Regions from separate parts of the Streptomyces sp. NPDC036813 genome, predicted to be linked through region 1. Evidence: riboswitches for the same ligand, from Rfam matches in the RefSeq annotation. Region 1 holds a riboswitch; each other region holds the start of a gene.
The links. A riboswitch is a leader RNA that binds a small molecule or an ion and turns the genes downstream of it on or off. The one in region 1 is predicted to bind cyclic di-AMP.

Region 2: it holds a riboswitch for cyclic di-AMP, as region 1 does, so the genes downstream of both, ACZ67Q_RS33565 (M23 family metallopeptidase) here and ACZ67Q_RS03050 (M23 family metallopeptidase) in region 1, are expected to answer to the same signal.
Region 3: it holds a riboswitch for cyclic di-AMP, as region 1 does, so the genes downstream of both, ACZ67Q_RS24715 (transglycosylase SLT domain-containing protein) here and ACZ67Q_RS03050 (M23 family metallopeptidase) in region 1, are expected to answer to the same signal.

What each region holds. Positions count from the first base shown of each region.
Region 1 is NZ_JBVJPV010000001.1:716,211-723,243, forward strand. Features, by position in the region: gene ACZ67Q_RS03045 (tyrosine-protein phosphatase) at 1-446, opposite strand, end outside; cyclic di-AMP (ydaO/yuaA leader) riboswitch at 914-1,069, shown strand; gene ACZ67Q_RS03050 (M23 family metallopeptidase) at 1,075-1,968, shown strand; gene ACZ67Q_RS03055 (SGNH/GDSL hydrolase family protein) at 2,228-3,013, shown strand; gene ACZ67Q_RS03060 (immunity 49 family protein) at 3,065-4,627, opposite strand; gene ACZ67Q_RS03065 (TetR/AcrR family transcriptional regulator) at 4,686-5,306, opposite strand; gene ACZ67Q_RS03070 (MarR family transcriptional regulator) at 5,566-6,057, opposite strand; gene ACZ67Q_RS03075 (PP2C family protein-serine/threonine phosphatase) at 6,218-7,033, shown strand, end outside.
Region 2 is NZ_JBVJPV010000020.1:120,705-127,737, reverse strand. Features, by position in the region: gene ACZ67Q_RS33580 (bifunctional acetate--CoA ligase family protein/GNAT family N-acetyltransferase) at 1-2,143, opposite strand, end outside; gene ACZ67Q_RS33575 (HPr family phosphocarrier protein) at 2,323-2,604, shown strand; gene ACZ67Q_RS33570 (GntR family transcriptional regulator) at 2,786-3,478, opposite strand; gene ACZ67Q_RS33565 (M23 family metallopeptidase) at 3,693-4,436, opposite strand; cyclic di-AMP (ydaO/yuaA leader) riboswitch at 4,449-4,602, opposite strand; gene ACZ67Q_RS33560 (M16 family metallopeptidase) at 4,838-6,226, opposite strand; gene ACZ67Q_RS33555 (M16 family metallopeptidase) at 6,223-7,033, opposite strand, start outside.
Region 3 is NZ_JBVJPV010000012.1:138,950-145,982, reverse strand. Features, by position in the region: gene ACZ67Q_RS24720 (polyprenyl synthetase family protein) at 1-914, opposite strand, end outside; cyclic di-AMP (ydaO/yuaA leader) riboswitch at 1,493-1,677, shown strand; gene ACZ67Q_RS24715 (transglycosylase SLT domain-containing protein) at 1,681-2,175, shown strand; gene ACZ67Q_RS24710 (HAD family hydrolase) at 2,264-3,070, opposite strand; gene ACZ67Q_RS24705 (FAD-dependent oxidoreductase) at 3,401-4,603, opposite strand; gene ACZ67Q_RS24700 (carboxylate--amine ligase) at 4,740-6,008, opposite strand; gene fahA (fumarylacetoacetase) at 6,254-7,033, shown strand, end outside.

The DNA of each region.
Region 1 (7,033 bases):
TCCTCGGCGAGCGCGTGCAGCACCCGGGAGTGCTCGTCGGTGCGCTCCTTGATGATCGTGCGGTAGGAGGCGATCATCCGGTTCGCGCCCTTGCCGTCGGCGAGGATGCCGCGCAGCTGGTCGAGATCGCCGTCGCGGACCATCTTCCAGAACTCGGCGCCGTCCGCCGGGTCCGACAGCGGCAGGTTGACGTTGCGCACGCCCGGCAGCTCGACGTCCGGACCCTCCAGCTTCTGGTCGGCCGCGTTGCGGAAGTCGAAGATCGTGTGCAGCCCCAGTGAGGAGAGGTACGCCGCGTCCTCGGGCGTGGCGTGGGCGAGGTGGCCGCTGCGGAACAGCACGCCGTGCCGCACCCGCCGTCCGTCGACCGTGGGCAGCCCGCCCACGTCTCGGAAGTTGCGCACTCCGGTCAGCTCGGGTTCGGTCGACGGCACCTGCTGCGTCACGAAGGGCTCCTCCCGCTCGTACCCGCCGACGCGGCTCGAATGGCCGACGGGCTGCCCTTCGACGATACGACATGGATTCCCGGGGCAACCGGTTGTCCCCGCCTCCACGGCGACGGCGGTCGAATGGGACGGATATCCACTCACGTCGCATCTGAGCCTTCTGCCCGAATTGGCGCCTTCCTTCCAACTGGCAATGATTTGAGGGTCCCTGGAATTCGCCCGCGTGAGGAGGGTCATAACCGTGACCGTCCGTCGTACGTCATGTCCACGTAATGGCGGCGCATTTCCTGGTGAATTGACGAACTGAAAGCAGATCGAATGCACACAGTGTGACGGTGCATTCCGGTATTGGATCACGACAAACGCCCGTTCACGCAACCTTTCGCTTGTCCCCGTGCGTCCTGCTCGCTTACGTTCCCCACCGAATCCGGACGGACGCCGAATCCTGCCGCCGTCCGGCGCACCGCACCCACCCACCCGACGCACGGCAGGAGCGGGGGACCCACAGGTACGACCGCCTGTTCCGGTTCCCGGAACGGCTATGGGGTGAAGCCGCGCCCAGCGCGGCCGGGCATCTCCAGCCCGAACCCGACAGCTCACCTCGCAGGCGCCGGAGAGGAAAAGCGCCATGCCCGCAAAGGGTAAGCACCGTCGTCCGAAGTCCCAGCGTTTCGCCCGTACTCTCGCCGTCGCCGGCACCGGTGGCGCCGCCCTCGCGCTGCCGCTCATGGGGGCCGCCGGCGCGCACGCGGCCACGCCGCAGACCGCCGCCCAGTCGGTGTCCGGCAAGGCCGTCCAGAGCCTGCCGTCCGCCGAGAAGAAGGCGCCGCAGTCCGGCGTGCGCGTCTACACCGTCAAGTCCGGCGACTACCTGTCGAAGATCGCGAACGAGCAGCACGTCGCCGGCGGCTGGAAGAAGCTGTACGAGGACAACCGCGAGGCCGTCGGCAGCGACCCGTCGCTCATCCACCCCGGTCTGAAGCTGACCCTCGGCAAGAAGGCCGCCGTGGCGCACAAGGCCGCGCCGTCGCACAAGAGCGAGGCGCCCGCGCACAAGCCCGCCGCCAAGCCCGCGAAGGCCGCCAAGCCGGCCCAGTCGACGAGCACCGCCACCGGCTTCACCCTGCCGGTCAGCGGCGCCACCATCGGCACCGCCTACCACACCCCCGGCAGCATGTGGGCCAGCGGCTACCACACCGGCGTCGACTTCGTCGTCCCGACCGGCACCACCGTCAAGGCCGTCGGCGCCGGCACCGTCGTCTCCGCCGGCTGGGGCGGCGCTTACGGCAACCAGGTCGTCATCAAGCTGAACGACGGCTACTACGCCCAGTACGCCCACCTGTCGCAGATCTCCGTCTCGGCCGGCCAGAGCGTCACCGCGGGTCAGCAGCTCGGCCTGTCCGGTGCGACCGGCAACGTGACCGGCCCGCACCTGCACTTCGAGATCCGCACCACGCCGAACTACGGCTCCGACGTGGACCCGGTCGCCTACCTGCGCGCCCACGGCGTCACCGTCGGCTGACCCCGCGCCGCCCCGGCGGCCACTCGTCTGACACGCCACCAAGGCCGGACCCCGATCCACGGGTGTCCGGCCTTCGGTGTGCCCGGGCCGGCCGGCGCCTCACGGCCGTTACTACCGGGGCGCTTATTCCCGACACGGCCGGACACGTGGAGTGGCTTATCTCACCGCCCGTCAACCCTTGCCTACGGTCGCGTAGGTCACATTCAAGGGTGAATCATGGTCTGCTGTGGCAGACGATTCGAAGAGTGACAGCAGAGCAGTGATCGGGTCGTACGTGGCGGTGGGGGACAGCTTCACCGAGGGCGTCGGTGACCCCGGCCCCGACGGGCAGTTCGTGGGCTGGGCCGACCGTTTCGCCGTACTCCTCGCCGACCGGCGGCCCGAGGGAGACTTCACCTACACGAACCTCGCGGTGCGCGGCAAACTGCTCGACCAGATCGTGGCCGACCAGGTTCCGAGGGCCGTCGAACTCGCCCCCGACCTGGTGTCGTTCTGTGCCGGCGGCAACGACATCATCCGCCCCGGCACCGACCCCGACGAGGTCGCCGAGCGGTTCGAGAAGGCGGTCGCGCAGCTCGCCGCCGTGGCCGGCACCGTCATGGTGACGACCGGCTTCGACACCCGGGGGGTCCCGCTGCTCAAGCATCTGCGCGGCAAGATCGCCACCTACAACGGGCACGTCCGGGCCATCGCCGACCGCTACGGCTGCCCGGTGCTCGACCTGTGGTCGCTGAAGTCCGTGCAGGACCGGCGCGCCTGGGACGACGACCGGCTGCACCTGTCGCCCGAGGGGCACACGCGCGTGGCGCTGCGGGCCGGCCAGGCACTCAGCCTGAGGATCCCGGCCGACCCCGAGCAGGCCTGGCCGCCGCTGCCGCCGCGCGGCACGCTCGACGTCCGGCGCGACGACGTCCACTGGGCGCGCGAGTACCTGGTGCCGTGGATCGGGCGGCGGCTGCGCGGCGAGTCCTCCGGCGACCATGTGACCGCCAAGGGCACGTTGTCCCCCGACGACATCAAGATGCGGATCGCGGCCGTCGCCTGAGCCGGGCGGCGAGGGGCGGTGCCGTACCGCCACCGTCCCTCGTCCGCGCCGTCAGGTCGGGAACTCCCCGTACCACGACCCCAGTACGAGGTGCTTGGGCAAGTACGGCGACGACGTGTCCACCGGGAAGCCCGAGTCGTGGGCCACGCAGGCGAGCGCCAGCGGACCCAGGGCGACCAGCGAGCGCGGCTCGGCGGACCCCTGCCAGTAGCGGGCGTGGTGTGCGAGCGCCTCGGCTAGGGCGGCCGCGAACTTCTCCTGGTCGCGCGCGATGAACCGGTGGAACAGCGCGATCGGCTGGTAGTCGACCAGGTTCAGGAACTCGGCCGGGGTGCGGGTCGCCACCTGCGGGTCGGACGTCTTGATCGTGGTGACCAGCCGGTCGGCGACCTCGTCCATGGGACGCCGCAGGACGAAGGCCTGCAGCGTGCCGATCCAGTGGAAGAGGTAGTCGTCCGCGTCACCGGCCCGGCGCAGCTGCTCCACCGGTACCTGGCTCAGCCGCGTCAGCCGCTCGCCCTCCCGGCACACCAGCGCCAGCCAGAACGCCTCCAGCCAGGCACGCCCGTCGCCCTGCGGGGCCTGCGGCGTGGTGAACAGCGCGGTGCCTTCCTGCATGGCGCGCACCCACGCCTCCCAGCTCTCCGGCTTCACCGCGGTGGGGTCGTCGGCGGCCTGCGCGTGGGCGTGCGCGAGCGCCGCGGCGAAGGGGGAGGGTTGCAGGCCGCCGCGCAGCCCCTTCATCAGGCCCAGCAGCTCCTGCGGGGCCCGCACGGACAGCGAGCGCGTCCCCTCGTCGATGTGCGTGAGACACACCAGCCGTCCCCGGTGCCACCAGTACAGCCGCGGGGTGAGCGAGCCCGGCCCGTCCTGGCAGGCGCCCAGCGCGTAGGCGCCCAGGTCGTTGACCGCGTCCACGACCGTACCGTCCACGATCGGATGGAACGCGAGCAGATGCCGCGTCGGTACGGCCACCAGCGCGCCGGCTTCCGGCAGGTCCCGGCCGGTCACCTCCCGCACCAGTTCCGGCAGCGCCAGCGCCCTGCTCGCGACGAAGTGCGAGTCGCCGTACACCGAGTGCAGCACCGCCCCCGACGCGGTGCGCACCTCCTCGTGCCGCACGGGCTCGGCGAGCAGGTTCGCCCGGCCCGCCGCCCACAGCCGTTCGGCGCCCACCCGGGCCACGTCGCCGTCGTGCAGGACGCGCACCGAGTCGTCGGTGTCCAGGGCGAGGGCCGCGAGGAGCCCGTCGGCGACCGGGAGTACGTAACGGAAGCCGCCCGCCGCCTCCTCGGGGAACGCGTCGTCGGGCAGCAGCCGCAGCCGTGTACCGCGCAGCAGCTCCTCGGCGTCCTCGTCGCCCCGCGAGGCGTTCTCCAGGCGCGTGAAGTGCTGCCGGACCAGCTCCGGCCAGTGATCCTCGGGTACGTCGCGGCAGCGTTGGGCCAGGGTCGTGAGCGGGCTGCGGCGCCCGTCGTGCAGGACGTCCGCGCCGGTGACGACGACATCGCCGTGCCGGGCGCGCAGCTGGTCGACGGCGAGGGAGCGCAGCCGCGCGGCCTGTGGCCCCGTCAGCATCGGCAAATCGGGGTCGGATGCGTGCAGTTGGTTCACCCCGGGACTCTACGAGGCTGCTCCGGATCGCCTGGCGGCACCCCCGCGGTGGTCTCGCTCACCGACCCTGCGCGATCAACGCCTCCCGGGTCAGCCCGAGTTCGCGGGCCAGCGCCTCATCGACCCACTCCTGCGCCCGGATACGCGAGACCGTGCCGCCGTACGCGGTCAGCTGCACCGCCAGCCCGTCCAGCAGAGCCGTCAGCCGCAGCGCGGCGGCGGCCGGGTCGGGGCAGGTGAACTCACCCGCGGCCACCCCTTCCGCGACGACCTCGGCGAGCGCCGCCTTCCACTGCCGGTCCAGGTCGCGGCCCACCTGGCGCAACGGCGGCTCGCGCAGCGCCGCCGACCAGCCCTCGATCCACAGCCGCCACCCCTTGGCCTGCCCCGTCGGCGCGTACCAGCGCACTGCCGCGCGCAGCCGGCGCAGCGCGGTGGTACGGCGGCCGAGCAGCTCCCGCAGGCGGGCGAGGTCGGCCTCGGCGGCGTACGCGAAGGCCGCCGCGACCAGCTTCTCCTTGGTGGAGAAGTGGTACAGCACCAGCGCGTTGCTCACGCCGAGCGCCTGGGCGACGTCGGCGATCCGCACCGCCGCCACGCCCCGCTCCTCGATCTGCTCCACGGCGGCCCGCAGGATCTCCTCCCGCCGCTCCGCCACGCTCAACCGCACTCTCGCCACGGCTGTTCACCCTAGTGCAGCGCATGAGGCCGGGACATCGCGAATGCCCGTCCCTGCCCTCGGGGCAGGCCCGCACCCGGGACTCCGGGGCGGGCACCCATGACTGTTGCTGTTTGACAATAATAGTCGTGAGGCAACAAAGTAGCCGTGTCGTACGTGCGCGGGAAGGATCTGGGATGTTCCGGTGGGCGGGCACTGTTCCGTGCGCCGGCGGCCCGCGCCGGTGGGTGCCGGCGGACCCGGGGTCGCGCTCTACGTCTCAGGCGGACCGGCTGTCGGCTTCGGTTTCGTCGGCGTCATGGCGTATCTGCGTCGAAACGGCGTCACAGAAGGCATCCAGGCCCTCCAGAAGGGCTGCGCGCTTCGCCGCGGGCATCATGTCCAGCACTGCCTGCAGCTCCCGTTGCCTCCGCTCGCGCAGGTCGGCGAGGAAGGCGCGGCCGCGACTGCTCAGGTGCAGGCGTACCTCGCGCCGGTCGGCGGGGCTGGTTTCACGGTCGACGAAGCCGGCGGCCTGCAGCCGGTCGCAGAGCCGGCTGGTCGAGGGAGGCGTGGAGGCCAGGGAGTCGGCCAGGGTGCGCAGATTGATGCCCTCGTGGTGCTCGAGGATGAGCAGCACACGCAGCTGGGACGCGGAAGCGGGCGCGGTGGAGGCCCGGCCCCAGACCACTTCCAGCAGCTCCGCGGCCGTGGAGGTCACGCGCGCGACCTCGTCGGGCTGGGGGCGGGCGCGGAAGGACGTCACGGTCACACTCTCGTAGGCGCTGGGACGGCAGCCAGCGTACTAGGCGAGCGGGTCGGCTACTGATGACCCGGCAACCGGGTAGACGGATCGCACGACCGAAGTCCCCGAGTGATGTCCGGTAATCCACCGGCAAAGGATTGGTGTTTTTTCCATCGTGAAGAGATTTGTGGTCGCTGAACGCGCTGTACGTACGGCGGCTCCGCACGAGCTGCTCGACGCCGTCCGTCGTGTACTGCTGGAGCAGTACGCGGCGGAGTCCGTCGAGCTGTTGATGGCCGACTACAGCCTCACCGTGCTGCAACCGGTCTCGGTGCTGCCACACACCCTGGAGCCGGTGTCGGTGCACAACAGCCCGCCCGGCCGGGCGTTCGGAGCCCAGCAGCCTTTCGTGGAGACGCTCGGCGAGGGCCTGGCGCGGGTCCACCTGCCGGTCACCGTGCGGGGCGACCGGCTCGGTGTGCTGTCGGTCACCCTGCCGGACGGCGGGCACGTCAAGGAGTGCCTCGCGGAACTCGCGGAGATCGCCGAGGTCCTCGGACACGAGGTGATCGTGGCCGAGCGGGACACCGACCTGTACCTGCAGGCACGCCGCAAGGACCGGCTCACCCTGGCCGCGGAGATGCAGTGGCAGTTGCTGCCGGGGCGCTCCTGCGCACGCCCGGAGTACGAACTGGGCGCTCAGCTGGAGCCCGCATACGCGATCTTCGGGGACAACTTCGACTGGTCCCTGACCGGCGACCGCCTCATGCTCTACGTCACCAACGGCATGGGGGAGGGGATCGAGGCCTCCCTGCTGACCAACCTGGCGATCAACGCGCTGCGCAACGCACGGCGGGCCGGTATCTCCATCGCCGACCAGGCGGCACTCGCCGATCAGGCGGTCTACGCGCACTACCGGGGTCGCTGCTATCTGTCGGTGCTGATGCTCGACTTCGAACTCGCCACCGGCCGCGCGCGGGTGGTGGACGCGGGCTCGCCGCAG
Region 2 (7,033 bases), on a different contig from region 1:
AGAGGGCTCGCACGGCCCGCTCGGCGGCGGGGTAGGCGGGGATGAGGTGGGTGCCTTCGGGGGCGTCGACGGGGGCCGGGGACTCGGCGGGGGCCGGGGGTGCGCCGGGGGCCGGGGGTGTGCCCGTGGCCGGGGGTTCGCCGGAGGATGCCATCCCGGCGGGCGGAGCGGGCAGGTGTGTGTCCCCCGGGCCTGTCGCCACAGGCGCGTCTGCTGAGGCCGACGAGCGCCGAGTGTCGCCCTGGCCCGGCGTGAGCGGCACGCGCGTGTCCGTCTGCGGCGCCGTGCTCGCCGCCGCCGAGAGGGCCTCGGCGAGGCCGCCCAGCTCGACGTGCACCACCAGCACCGGCTTGCCCGGCACGGCGGCCGCCGCCGAGCGCAGCGCCTGCGCCAGCTCGGCATCGCCCGGCGAGCCCTCGCCGATCGCCGGGATGGCGGTCACGACGACGGCGTCGCACGTGTCGTCGGCGAGCGACCGCGCCAGGGCCGCGCGGAAGTCCTCCGCGGAGGCGGCGGTGGTGAGATCCAGCGGGCGGTGCGGGCGCAGCCCGGCGGCCAGGCACTGGTCGTAGGTCAGCACGCCGAGGGACTCGGAGTTGCCGAGGATCGCCACACGCGGGCCGGCGGGCAGCGGCTGACGGGCCAGCAGCAGACCGGCGTCGACCAGTTCGGTGATCGTGTCGACGCGGATCACGCCGGCCTGGCGCAGCAGCGCGGACACCGTGGCGTGCGGCAGGCGTGTCGCCCGTACGGCGTGTCCCTGGGGCGCGGATCCGGCGCCCTGGACGACGACCAGTGGCTTGGCGGCCGCAGTACGCCGGGCGAGGCGGGTGAACTTGCGCGGGTTGCCGATGGACTCGAGGTACATCAGGGCGACGTCGGTGTCCGGGTCCTCGTACCAGTACTGCAGGACGTCGTTGCCGGAGACGTCCGCGCGGTTGCCGGAGGAGACGAACGTCGAGACGCCCGTGACGCCCGTGACGCCGCCGCCGCGCCGGTGCAGCCTGGAGAGCAGGGCGATGCCGATGGCGCCGGACTGGGCGAACAGGCCGATCCGGCCGGGGCGCGGCATCTCGGGGGCCAGGGAGGCGTTCAGCCGGACGTCCGCCGAGGTGTTGATGACTCCGAAGGCGTTGGGGCCGATGATCCGCATGCCGTACGTGCGTGCCTGTCGGACCAGTTCACGCTGGCGCTCGCGCCCTTCGGGGCCGCTCTCGGCGTATCCGGCGGAGATGACCACGAGGCCCTGCACGCCGTGCTCGCCGCACTCGGTGACGACCTGGGGCACGTGGTCGGCGGGCACGGCGACGACGGCCAGGTCGACCGGGCCCTCGATCTCCCGCACGGAGCGGTGGGCGGGGACGCCGTCGAGTTCGGTGACGTCGGCTCCGAAGGCGCGGTTCACTGCGTGCAGCCGGCCGGTGTAGCCGGCCTCGCGGAGGTTGGCGAGGATGCTGCGGCCGACGCCACCGGGGGTGCGGCCGGTGCCGACGACGGCGACCGAGCCGGGCATCAGCAGTCGCTGCACCGAGCGGCCCTCGGCGCGCTGTTCGCGCGCGTACTGCACGGCGAGGGAGCGCTCGGTGGGCTCCAGGTCGAACTCCAGGCGCACCACCCCGTCCTCGAAGCTTCGCTTCTGGGTGTACCCGGCGTCCGTGAACACCTTGATCATCTTGGTGTTGGCGGGCAGCACCTCGGCCGCGAAGCGGCGGATGCCGCGCTCGCGGGCGACGGCGCCGATGTGTTCGAGCAGGGCGGAGGCGACGCCGCGGCCCTGGTGGGCGTCCTGGACGAGGAAGGCGACCTCTGCCTCGTCGGCGGGTGCGGACGCGGGCATTCCGTTCGCGCCGATCCGGTCGTAGCGTACGGTTGCGATGAACTCGCCGCCGATCGTGGCCGCGAGTCCCACCCTGTCCACAAAGTCGTGGTGTGTGAAGCGGTGGACGTCCTTCGCGGACAGACGCGGGTAGGGCGCGAAGAAGCGGTAGTACTTCGACTCGTCCGACACCTGCTCGTAGAAGCTGACCAAGCGGTCCGCGTCATCGACGGTGATGGGGCGGATCCGCGCGGTGCCGCCGTCGCGCAGCACCACGTCGGCCTCCCAGTGGGCGGGGTACTCCTGCCTGTCCGACGCGCTCTGCATGGGGCCCAGAGTACGGCTCGCGTACGACAACGGCGCGGGGCACTCTGTGGAGGACGGATGCCGGGTCGAGGCCGAGGCCCGGTGATCGCGTCCGAAGGGGTCGCAGGACCTCTCCGGGCATGCTTCACCATATGGGAAACTGGTCTAGACAACCCTGAGAAACTGAAGGGCAGCAACACATGGCTGAGCGCCGCGTCAACGTCGGCTGGGCCGAGGGCCTCCATGCCCGCCCCGCCTCCATCTTCGTCCGAGCCGCCACGGCCGCAGGCGTCCCGGTGACGATCGCCAAGGCCGGCGGCACCCCGGTCAACGCGGCCTCCATGCTGGCCGTCCTCGGCCTGGGCGCCCAGGGCGGCGAGGAGATCGTCCTCGCCTCCGACGCCGAGGGCGCGGACGCCGCCCTGGACCGTCTGGCGAAGCTGGTCTCCGAGGGCCTCGAGGAGCTCCCCGAGACCGTCTGAGTCACGACTGACCGTCCGAGTCACGTATAAAGAAGCCGCGTCGGCCTTTCGAGGTCGGCGCGGCTTTCTTTTTGCCGCCCTCCGTGAGCCCCGAGGAAAACGGTGGCACGAGCGAAAAACGTGAAAAGGGCAGCCCTTTCAATGGGCTCACTTATCCCTCTCTTTGTATACGGTGCTCGTGTTAATGCCGTGGGCCCGATGTGTTTACGGGGTGTTGCGAACTCCTCACGCCCTCGGGTCGGTCGCCGCCGAAGCGGCGCAGCCGATACGCGGCGGTGGAGCGCTCGGTGTGCAGGGCCGCGATCGCGCGTGCGCGCTCCCCGTCGCCGCGCGCCACCGCGTCCGCGAGCGCGCCGTGTTCGGCCCAGGACCTGACGGGGTCGGCCGACGGCTCCACGGCGTACATCCAGGCGATCTTGTGGCGCAGCTGGGTGAGCGTGGCGGTCAGCGCCTGGCTCCCACAGGCCTGCACGAGCGTCTCGTGGAACCAGCCGCCCAGGGAGCGCAGCTCGTCGCCGGTGCCGCGCCTGGCCCGCTCCTGGCCGAGCCGCACCAGGCCGCGCAGCACCTTCAGGTGCGCCTCGGTGCGCCGCTGGGCTGCGCGCGCCGCGCCGAGCGGCTCCAGCAGCATCCGCATCTCCAGCAGGTCGGCCGCTTCCTGCTCGGTGGGTTCGGCCACGCACGCGCCCGCGTGCCGTCGCGTCACGACGAAGCCCTCGGCCTCCAGGGTGCGCAGCGCCTCCCGCACGGGCACCCGGGAGACGCCGTAGCGGCGGGCGAGGAGTTCCTCGGTGAGCCGGCTGCCGCGTTCATGGACACCGGCGACGATGTCGTCCCGGATCGCCGTGCACACCGAGTGCGCCGGAATTCGCATGTCCGACCTCCGCCTTGATCCCCGTGAAACGCCGACGATGGACGCGTGTTCCGTGACTCTATTCCAAGGGAGCGGAATTTCCGACGGCGAGCCGGATTCCATGGATATTTTTTGGTCACCTCGCCGGGTTACTCCGGAGGCGAGGATCCGGGAAACGCCGAAAGCCCCGACGCGGTGCGCCGGGGCTTCCTGGGGCTCGTGCCGTTCCGGTGTGTCAGACGTTCACGCCGTGCGCGCGCAGGTAGGCGACCGGGTCCATGTCGGAGCCGTACTCGGGGCTGGTGCGCGCCTCGAAGTGCAGGTGCGGGCCGGTGGTGTTGCCGGTGTCGCCGGACAGGCCGATCTGCTGGCCGGTGACGACCTGCTGGCCCACGACGACGCCGATCGACGACAGGTGCCCGTACTGGGTGTACGTGCCGTCGTGCATGCGGATGACGATCTGGTTGCCGTAGGCGCCGCCCCAGCCGGTCTCCACGACGGTGCCGTAGCCCACCGCGTGCACCGTGGTGCCGGTGGCGGCGTGGAAGTCGATGCCGGTGTGGTGGCCGGAGGACCACAGGGAGCTGCTGGCCTCGTAGCCGGTGGAGACGTAGGAGTGCGCGATCGGGGCCGTGAAGCTGTTCAGGCGCTTGCGCTCGGCCTCCCGGGCGGCACGCTCCTTGGCCTCGTGGGCCCGCGCGGCGGCGGCCTCACGGGCGGCCTGCTCGATGGCCGCCTGCTCGGCGGCCTGCTTCTGGGCCTCGGCCTGGGCGTCGATCTGCGCGGCGACCGCGTCGTCGACGCTGATGACGGGGAGCAGACCGGTGTGCTCGGCGGCGGTATCGGCGGCGAGGGCGGGCGCCGCGAGGGTGCCGATGACGCCGGTGGTGGTGAGCGCGGCGATACCCGCGGCCTGCGCGGTGGTGCGCTTCATCCGGCTGGGACGACGGTGCTTCCCGGTGGCGCTGACGAACGCCATGTGGTGGCTTGTCCTTTCCTTCCCTCTCGCCTACCGGGTTAGCTGACGGGTTCGGAGCAGGAAGGTCTCCTACGAGCACCCTCGCGGGCGCCCGATTCACCCCAGGGACGTGTGGGTCCCCGGCTCCCCTGGCTCGCGCCGTACGGGGACTCGGCGATGACTGTCCGGTGCCGCGGGTGCGGCGCACTGCCTGACGAACAGCCCGGATGAAGCTACGGTGATCGACCTTCAGTCCTCAAACGAATCAGGGGTTTTGTAAGCCATCCCACAGGCCAGACAGGCAACCTCCGCCCCAATTCGGGCATATGGGCGATGGAGCGCCTTGGATCACAAACAGGCCGGCGGGCAGGGCAAGGGCCCTGGTGCTCCGTCAGACACCAGGGCCCCACGCGCGTGTGCGGCTACTCCGCGCTCACCACGGTGACATCGCCGATGCCGAGGGCCTCGACGGGCTCCTTGATCTGCGCGGCGTCACCGACGAGGACCGTCACCAGACGGTCCACCGGGAAGGCGTTCACGACCGCCGCCGTGGCCTCCACCGTGCCGGTCGCGGCGAGCTGCCGGTACAGCGTCGCCTGGTAGTCGTCGGGCAGATGCTGCTCGACCTGGTCGGCGAGCGTGCCCGCGACGGCGGCAGCGGTCTCGTACTTCAGCGGCGCCACCCCGACGAGGTTCTGCACGGCGACGTCGCGCTCGGCGTCGGTCAGGCCGCCCGCCGCCAGGGTGCGCAGCACCTTGAAGAGGTCGTCCAGCGCCGGGCCGGTGTTCGGCGTGTCCACGGAGCCGCTGATGGCGAGCATCGCCGCGCCCGTGCCGTCGGGGGCGGAGCGCAGCACCTGGCTGAAGGCGCGCACGCCGTAGGTGTAGCCCTTCTCCTCCCGCAGGACACGGTCCAGGCGGGAGGTGAGGGTGCCGCCCAGGCAGTACGTGCCGAGCACCTGCGCGGGCCATACGCGGTCGTGCCGGTCGGGGCCGATCCGGCCGATGAGCAGCTGCGTCTGGACGGCGCCCGGGCGGTCGACGATGACGACGCGGCCGGTGTCGTCGGCGGTCACCGCCGGCACGGGGCGCGGCTCGGTGCGCGAGCCGGTCCAGGCGCCCAGGGTGTCGCCCAGGAGGTCGTCGAGGTCGAGGCCGGTCAGGTCGCCGACGACCACCGCGGTGGCGGTGGCGGGGCGCACGTGCCGCTCGTAGAAGGCGCGCACGGCGGCCGCGTCGACGGCCGCGACCGTCTCCTCGGTGCCCTGGCGGGGGCGCGACATGCGCGAGGCCGCCGGGAAGAGTTCCTTGGACAGCTCCTTGGCGGCGCGGCGGGCGGGGCTGGCCAGCTCGTGCGGGATCTCGTCGAGGCGGTTGCGCACCAGCCGTTCGATCTCGCTGTCGGCGAAGGCGGGCGCCCTGAGGGCGTCGGCGATCAGGCCGAGGCCCTTGGCCAGCCGGGAGGCGGGCACCTCCAGGCTGAGGCGGACACCCGGGTGGTCGGCGTGCGCGTCGAGGGTGGCGCCGGCACGCTCCAGCTCGGCGGCGAACTCCTCGGCGGAGTGCTTGTCGGTGCCCTCGGAGAAGGCGCGCGCCATGATCGTGGCGACGCCGTCCAGGCCGGCCGGTTCGGCGTCCAGGGGGGCGTCCAGGAGCACCTCCACGGCGACGACCTGCTGGCCGGGGCGGTGGCAGCGCAGCACCGTCAGGCCGTTGTCGAGCGTGCCGCGCTCGGGGGCCGGGAACGCCCACGGCTTGGCCTCGCCCGCCTGGGGCTGGGGGTGGAAGTCCATGGTGGCGAGCTCGGTCACTTGGCCGTCTCCTCGTTGTCGTTGCCGGCCTCTACGGTCGCTTCCTGCTCCGGGTCCTCGGGCACGTCGGCGTCCGGCGCGGCCTCCGGGGTCTTCGGCTCGTACACGAGCACCGCGCGGTTGTCGGGGCGCAGGCGGGCCTTGGCGACCTCCTGCACCTCCTCGGGCGTCACCTCGAGCACGCGCTGGACGGCGGTGAGGGCGAGCTGCGGGTCGCCGAACAGGACCGCGTAGCGGCACAGTTCGTCGGCGCGGCCCGCGACGGTGCCGAGCCGGTCCAGCCACTCGCGCTCCAGCTGCGCCTGGGCGCGTTCCATCTCCTCGGCCGTGGGGCCCTCCGCGGCGAACCGGGCGAGCTCCTCGTCGATGGCGGCCTCGATGACCGGCACCTCGACGTCACCGGACGTCTTCACGTCCAGCCAGCCCAGGGAGGGCGCCCCGGCCAGCCGCAGCAGGCCGAAGCCGGCCGCGACGGCCGTGCGGTCGCGGCGCACCAGCCGGTTGTACAGGCGGGAGGACTCGCCGCCGCCGAGGATCGTCAGCGCGAGGTCCGCCGCGTCGCACGCGCGTGTGCCGTCGTGAGGCAGCCGGTAGGCACCCATCAGGGCGCGCGCCGGGACCTCCTCGCGGACGACCTCGCGCAGCTGGCTGCCGATGACGTCGGGCAGCGTGCCGTCACGCGGCTCGGGCTTGCCGTCGTGGGAGGCGATGGAGCCGAAGTACTTCTCGACCCAGGCGAGGGTCTGCTCCGGGTCGATGTCGCCGACGACCGACAGGACCGCGTTGTTCGGCGCGTAGTAGGTGCGG
Region 3 (7,033 bases), on a different contig from region 1:
GCGTAGCGGACGGTGTCGCGCCGCGCCTGCTCCAGCGCGGGGTGCGCCCGCAGCCCGGCCAGCGCCTCCGCGTGTCGCGCGTCGTCGCTCAGATCGGAGTCCAGCAGCTCGCACAGCGCGCGGTCCTCCGGCAGCCCCAGCCGCTCGGCCTGCTCGCGCAGCCGCAGCACCGGCAGCGTCGGAATGCCCTCGCGAAGATCCGTGCCCGGCGTCTTGCCGGACTCGTGCGAGTCGGAGGCGATGTCGAGCACGTCGTCAGCCAGCTGGAAAGCGACGCCCAGCCGCTCCCCGTACTGGGTCAGCACGTCCACGACCGTCTCGTCGGCGCCGGACATCATCGCGCCGAACCGGCACGACACCGCCACCAGCGACCCCGTCTTGCCGCCGAGCACCTCGAGGTAGTGGTCGACCGGGTCGCGCCCGTCCTGCGGCCCCGCGGTCTCCAGGATCTGCCCGGTGACCAGCCTCTCGAACGCCAGCGCCTGCACCCGCACCGCCTCGGGGCCGAGGTCGGCGAGGATCTGCGACGCGCGCGCGAAGAGGAAGTCGCCGGTCAGTACGGCGACCGAGTTACCCCACCGCGTGTTCGCGCTGGGCACCCCGCGCCGCACGGCGGCCTCGTCCATGACGTCGTCGTGGTACAGCGTCGCGAGGTGGGTCAGCTCGACCACGACCGCCGACGGCACGACACCCGGCGCATACGGGTCGCCGAACTGCGCCGCCAGCATCACGAGCAGCGGCCGGAACCGCTTCCCGCCCGCCCGCACCAGGTGCTGTGCGGCCTCCGTGATGAAGGGAACCTCGCTCTTGGTGGCCTCGAGCAGCCCTTCCTCGACAGCCGCCAATCCGGCCTGGACATCGGCCTCGAGAGCCTGGTCCCGCACGCTAAGCCCGAACGGCCCGACGACGGTCACGAGGGGTCTCCTGTCTGCTGGTGCCGGTTGGCGATTACACGGTTTGTCGATAGGTCGCTGACATCACTCAAGTCAGCGTATCCGGTCACGTTTCGATCACCGATAGCGCCCACGGTTACAGGCCAGGTGGTATCGGATCACGCCCGATATGTTTATCGATCAAATCTGATCGGCCGAAAAGTACCGATATCAACCATGCTCGTGTCGTGAAGACCACCCCCCACCCTCCGTGAGGCACCCCGCCCCGGCGCGCCACAACACGACCCGACTGCCCGTTTTGCCGTAATTAATCAGTCGATTCACCTTGGCCGCCTTGGTACCAAATGTGTTTCCCCTGTGACACCAGTGAATTGGGTCACGCGCCACCCTCACCGGCCTCCCCTCCGTCTGCCCCGTGTTTCGCCAGTCCCGACAAGCGAGTTGGGCCTCGGCGACCACAAAGGATCAAGCACCCCAAACACCCCGGACCAAGGTCAACCAGGGCATTAGGTGAAACCGGTACTTGTTCCCGGCATCAGCTCTCGCATAACTTCCCGGCCTGTCGGATGGACGCCTAATCCTGCCGCCGTCCGGCATCCACCATCGGACCAACTCATCCGTGTACGGCAGGAGCGGGGGACCCAGGTAAGTCGCCGAGCCGGACGTCGTCACCCCGACGACGCCCCGGACCGGCTTGGGGTGAAGCCGTGCCGCAGCCGCGGCCGGCCGGGCATCTCCAGCCCGAACCCGACAGCTCACCTCGCAGGCGTGGGAGAGGAACTTCGTCATGTCTGCTGCCGGTCAGCACCGCCGCACCCGCACGTCCCGCCTCGTCCGCACCCTCGCCGTCGCCGGCACCGGTGCCGCCGCCCTCGCGCTGCCGCTCTTCGGCGCCACCAGCGCCTCCGCCGCCACCCCGGCGACCAGCGCCACCGTGATCACGGCCGCCAACTCGGTCTACCCGAACAACCTCGACGGCTGGATCCGCCAGTCGCTGGACATCATGTCCCAGCACGGCATCCCGGGCACCTACGACGGGATCTACCGCAACATCATCCGCGAGTCCTCCGGCAACCCCGCCGCCATCAACCTGTGGGACTCCAACGCGGCCGCCGGCACCCCGTCCAAGGGCCTGCTCCAGGTGATCGACCCGACGTTCCTCGCCTACCACGTGTCCGGCACCTCCATGGACCCGTACGACCCGATCGCCAACATCACCGCGGCCTGCAACTACGCGGCCGCCCGCTACGGGTCGATCGACAACGTGTTCAGCGCGTACTGAGCCACCGCCTCACGCGAGAAGCCGTGAGCCGCTGCCTCCGGCAAGAGCCTTGAGCCGCTGCCTCACGGGAGCGTCGTGAGCCACTGCCTCACGCGAAGAGTCGTTCGAGGACGACGGCGATGCCGTCGTCCTCGTTCGACAAGGTGACCTCGTCGGCCACGGCCTTCAGCTCCTCGTGGGCGTTGGCCATGGCCACCCCTCGGGCGGCCCAGGCGAACATCGGGATATCGTTCGGCATGTCCCCGAACGCGAGCGCCCGCTCGGGGCCCAGCCCGAGATGGTCGGCCGCCAGCGCGAGCCCCGTCGCCTTGGTGACACCGCACGGCTGCAGCTCCACGGTCCCCGGCCCCGACATGGTCACCGTCGCCAGGGAACCGACCACCGCGCGCGCCGTCGCCGCCAGCTCGTCGTCGGACAGCTCGGGATGGCGCAGCAGCACCTTGCTGATCGGCTCGCCCCACAGATCGTCGCGCCGCCCGACCCGCACCGCCGGCAGTGTCGGGTGCGGCATCCGGTAGCCGGGCTCGATCAGCGTCAGCCCGTCCACGCCGTCCTGGTCGACCGCGGCGTACACCTCCCCCACCTCGGCCTCGATCTTGCCGAGCGCGGTCTCGGCCAGCTCCCGGTCGAGGGTCACCGACCACAGCAGACGGCCGGCCCCCGCGTCGTACACCTGCGCGCCCTGGCCGCACACCGCGAGCCCCGTGCAGCCGAGGTCCTCCAGCAGCGGCCGCACCCGGGGCGCCGGGCGGCCCGTCACCACCAGGTGGCGGGCGCCGGCGTTCGCCACCCGCGCGAGCGCGGCCCGGGACCGGTCGGACAGCGTGTCGTCGCCGCGCAGCAGCGTTCCGTCCAGGTCAGTGGCGATGAGGGCATATGCGAGGGGTGCGGCCATGATCAGAGAATACGGACCCCGCAGGTCACCCGTTCACCACCCGATTCGCCGTTCCGCAACGTCCCCGGGGGACCCGGTCGGCGCCCCGCTCTTCACCCCCAGGCCCGGCAACGGGGCCTCTGGTTCGACGGCGACCCCGACGACCCCGCCCTGCCCGAGGCCGTGCGTCCGTGCTTCGCCGACGCCGGTGTCGATATCTCGCCCGGCATCCGCACGCGAGCGGCCTGATCAACCTGGCAGCACGCGCAGGAGGACTGACCGGGCCGCCGCTCCCGCGCAGGATGGCCGTCCCCGCGCAGGTCGGCCGTCCCGCGCAGGTCCGGCGTGCCCTCAGCCGTGCGCCGCCACCAGATGCCGGGCCAGCCGTGGCGAGGCGAACTCCGTGCCGCATACGAACCGCATCACCGGGCCGTACGACCCAGCCGCCGGCAGACCCGTGAAGTACAGGCCGGGGACCGACGAGACGTAGCCGGCGCCGAGCCTGGGAGTGCCGCGGCTGACGGCGAGCGCGGTGCGCAGCCCGTGGCCGAGGAAGTCCATCGCCGCGAGGTTCACCCGGTAGCCGGTGGCCGCGATGACGTGGTCGGCGGCGAGCCGCTCGGTGCGGCCGGAGTGACTGCGCACGGTGAGGGTGGCGCCCTCGCCCGTCGACTCCGCCCGCACGATCCGCTGCACCTCGCTGACCTCCACCTTCCCCGCGAAGCGCTCGCGCAGCCACCAGGCGCCGAGCGGGCCGAGGACCCGGCGGACCAGGTAGTGGCGTAGCTCGGCGGGCAGATAGCGGTAGGGCTGCGGGTAATAGCTCAGGGCCCACAGCGACCAGGCCCGGCCGAAGGGCGACTGAGGGCGCAGCCGGGGCTGGTCCCACGGCGCCGCGCCGAAGGCGACCCGGCCCCGGCCGCGGGCCACCACCCGCACCCGGGCCCCGGCCTCGGCGGCGAGCGCCGCCGTCTCCAGCGCGGACTGTCCGGCGCCGACGACGATCAGCTCGCGGCCGGCGAAGCGGGTCAGGTCGTGATGCTGGGAACTGTGCGAGACCGGCGCCGTCGGAGCGGGTCCGTCCGGGGCGGCCGAGGCCAGCTCGCGGGGCAGGTGGGACAGGCCGGACAGTCCGGTGGCGACGACGACGGCCCGCGCGGTGAGCTGCTCCCCGGAGTCCAGCTTCAGCTCGAAGCCGCCCCCGGTGCGCCGGTCCACGGAGACCACCCGCACCCGCTCCAGCTCGGGCAGCAGCTTCTGCTGGAACCACTGCCCGTAGGCGATGAACGTCTCGACGGGAATGATGTCCTCATCGGTGACCAGCCGCCGGATGCCGGCCGCGTCGCAGTAGTCGGCGAGGGTGTACCCGCGTTGCGGGCAGTCGATGCTGGAGGCCGCGGGGGTCGACTTCAGGAGCATGCCGGCGGGCATGTTGTCGCGCCAGCTGACCATGGGGTCGCCGAAGACGCGGACGGGCACGCCACGGGCGCGCAGATGGGCGGCGGTGGACAGGCCGAAGGGGCCTGCCCCGAGGACTGCTACCGGTTGGTTCACGAAGTCCCTCCCCAGGACGTCATGTCGTCACTTCGTGGTGTGTCGTCACTTCGTGATGTCGTCACTTCGCGGTGTCGTCACTTCGCGGTGTCGTCACTTCGCGGTGTCGTCACTCCGCGTTCCGGCCGGGAGGCGGCTACGGCTGGTGGCGTCCACCCGGCCGTCCACCCGGTCCGGTGCTGCCGCGGCGGTGGGTCCGCCACAGCTGATAGAGGTGCTTCGCGCCGGGTCGCACGAAGCGCGCGAGCATCGTGAGGAACGGCAGCGGGTCGTCACCCGCGAGCCAGGCCAGTTCCGTGCCGCTCGCCCGGGCCGGTGCGTGCGGCGTCGTGTAGCCGCTGCGGCGATAGGCGAGCAGGGCGGCCAGGTCGATGTTCTCCACGATGTAGCGGTGGCCGGCGCGCTGTTCCCCCTCCGGAACGGTGCGCCCGGTCAGGTCCAGGTGCAGGGCGCGGACCACGTCCACCCCCGCCTCGTTCTCGAAGAGGCGGAACTGGGCGCCCATGCGCGGGTTGAAGTCGAGGAGCTTGTACTGCCCGTCGCGCCGGTCGAAGCGCAGGTCGAGGTCGATGATTCCGGTGAAGCCGATCTGTTTGATGAAACGTGCGGCGAGGTCGGCGAGTTCCGGGTTGTCGACGACATAGGCGTTCGCCGTCATCCCGGCATGCGGCGGCCAGGAGCGGACCTTCACGCCGGTGAACATCGCCAGCGGTGTCGAGTCGGCGCCGAAGCAGGCGTGCACGATCCAGTCCTCGGCCTGCTCACGCGGCAGATACTCCTGAAGGATCACCCCGGGCCGTTCCCCCCAGTCCCGCGCCAGCGCGAGCAGCCCGTCGCGGGTGGTGATGCGCGTCGTGCCGTTGACGGCCGGCCGCCTGCGGCGCACGAACGCCTCCCGGTTCTTCGCCACCACCGGGAAGCGGGCTTTCTCTGCGAACGCCACGACGTCGTCGTACGACCGCGGGAACGCGGCCGCCGGGCTGGGGATGCCGTGCTGCGCGCACAGCTCGTGCAGCCCCTGCTTGCTGGCCAGCCGACGCGGCAGATCCTGGACGACGCGCGGAAAGAGGAACAGCCCGGCGAGGTCGTCCTGGTGCTCGGCGATCAGCACCGCGGCCTCCTCGTCGGTGGGGATCAGCACGGTCGGCCGCCCGATCCGGCGCCCGATCCGCAGCAGCCCCTCGACCAGGTGCCCCGCCTCCTCCGTGCCCGTCGTCGGCCACACGAACGCGCGCCGCAGATAGCGGGAGGAGGCGGCCGGGGTGTAGGGATCCTCGGTGATCGCGTACATGGGCACGCCCAGACGCCCCAGACTGCGGATCGCCCCGACCCCGCCGTGGTGCAGCGGATAGTCTCCGAACTTCACGATCAGGCCCGGTACTTCACGGTCGGCCTGGAACGGCAGGCTTGCGGCACTGCTGGCCACGGGTCCCCCCACGTGTCCCCCCGACGGAACGGATGCCCTCCGTCCGTGTTCCCCGCAAAGGACGCTAAGCCGGAATTGCCACCTCCGACAAGGCCATAACGGACATTGCAAACTCTTTAGACACTGCCCAAGACAGCCGACTCGGCCGTAACGTGTGCCGCGACCACCTGGATCGCACGGCCATGGCGCCGTGTCCGACGTGCACGAAAGCGAGGCGGCACCGCATGCCCCCCTTCGACGTCCCCGAGGGCGACCCCTTCGGTGCGCACAACCTTCCGTACGGCGTCTTCTCGCCCGCCGGTTCTCCGGCCGAGCGGCGGGTCGGCGTCCGGCTCGGCGACCACGTGCTCGACGCGGGCGCGGCGGCGATGGCGCTCGGCTCCCCCTACGCCGCGCTGCTCGCCCAGCCCTCGCTGAACCCGCTGCTCGCCGCCGGCCGCACCACCTGGTCCGACGTCCGGCGCGCACTGACGGCGTGGGTGACGGTGCCCTCGCACCGCGAGGCCGTCGAGCCGTTCTTCCACCCCCTGTCCTCGGTGACCCTGCACCTGCCCTTCGAGGTGGCGGACTACGTCGACTTCTACGCCTCCGAGAACCACGCCCGGAACGTCGGCCAGATCTTCCGCCCCGACGCCGCCGACTCCCTCACCCCCAACTGGAAGCATCTGCCGATCGGTTACCACGGCCGCTCCGGCACCGTCGTCGTCTCCGGCACCGACATCGCGCGGCCTTCCGGCCAGCGCAAGGCTCCGACCGACGCGGCGCCCGTCTTCGGCCCGTCCGTCCGCCTCGACATCGAGGCCGAGGTCGGGTTCGTCGTCGGCGCTCCCTCCTCCCTCGGCGAGCCGGTCGCCCTCGGCGACTTCCGTGACCACGTCTTCGGACTGTGCCTGCTCAACGACTGGTCGGCCCGCGACATCCAGGCCTGGGAGTACGTCCCTCTCGGCCCCTTCCTCGGCAAGTCCTTCGCCACCTCGGTCTCCGCGTGGATCACCCCGCTGGAG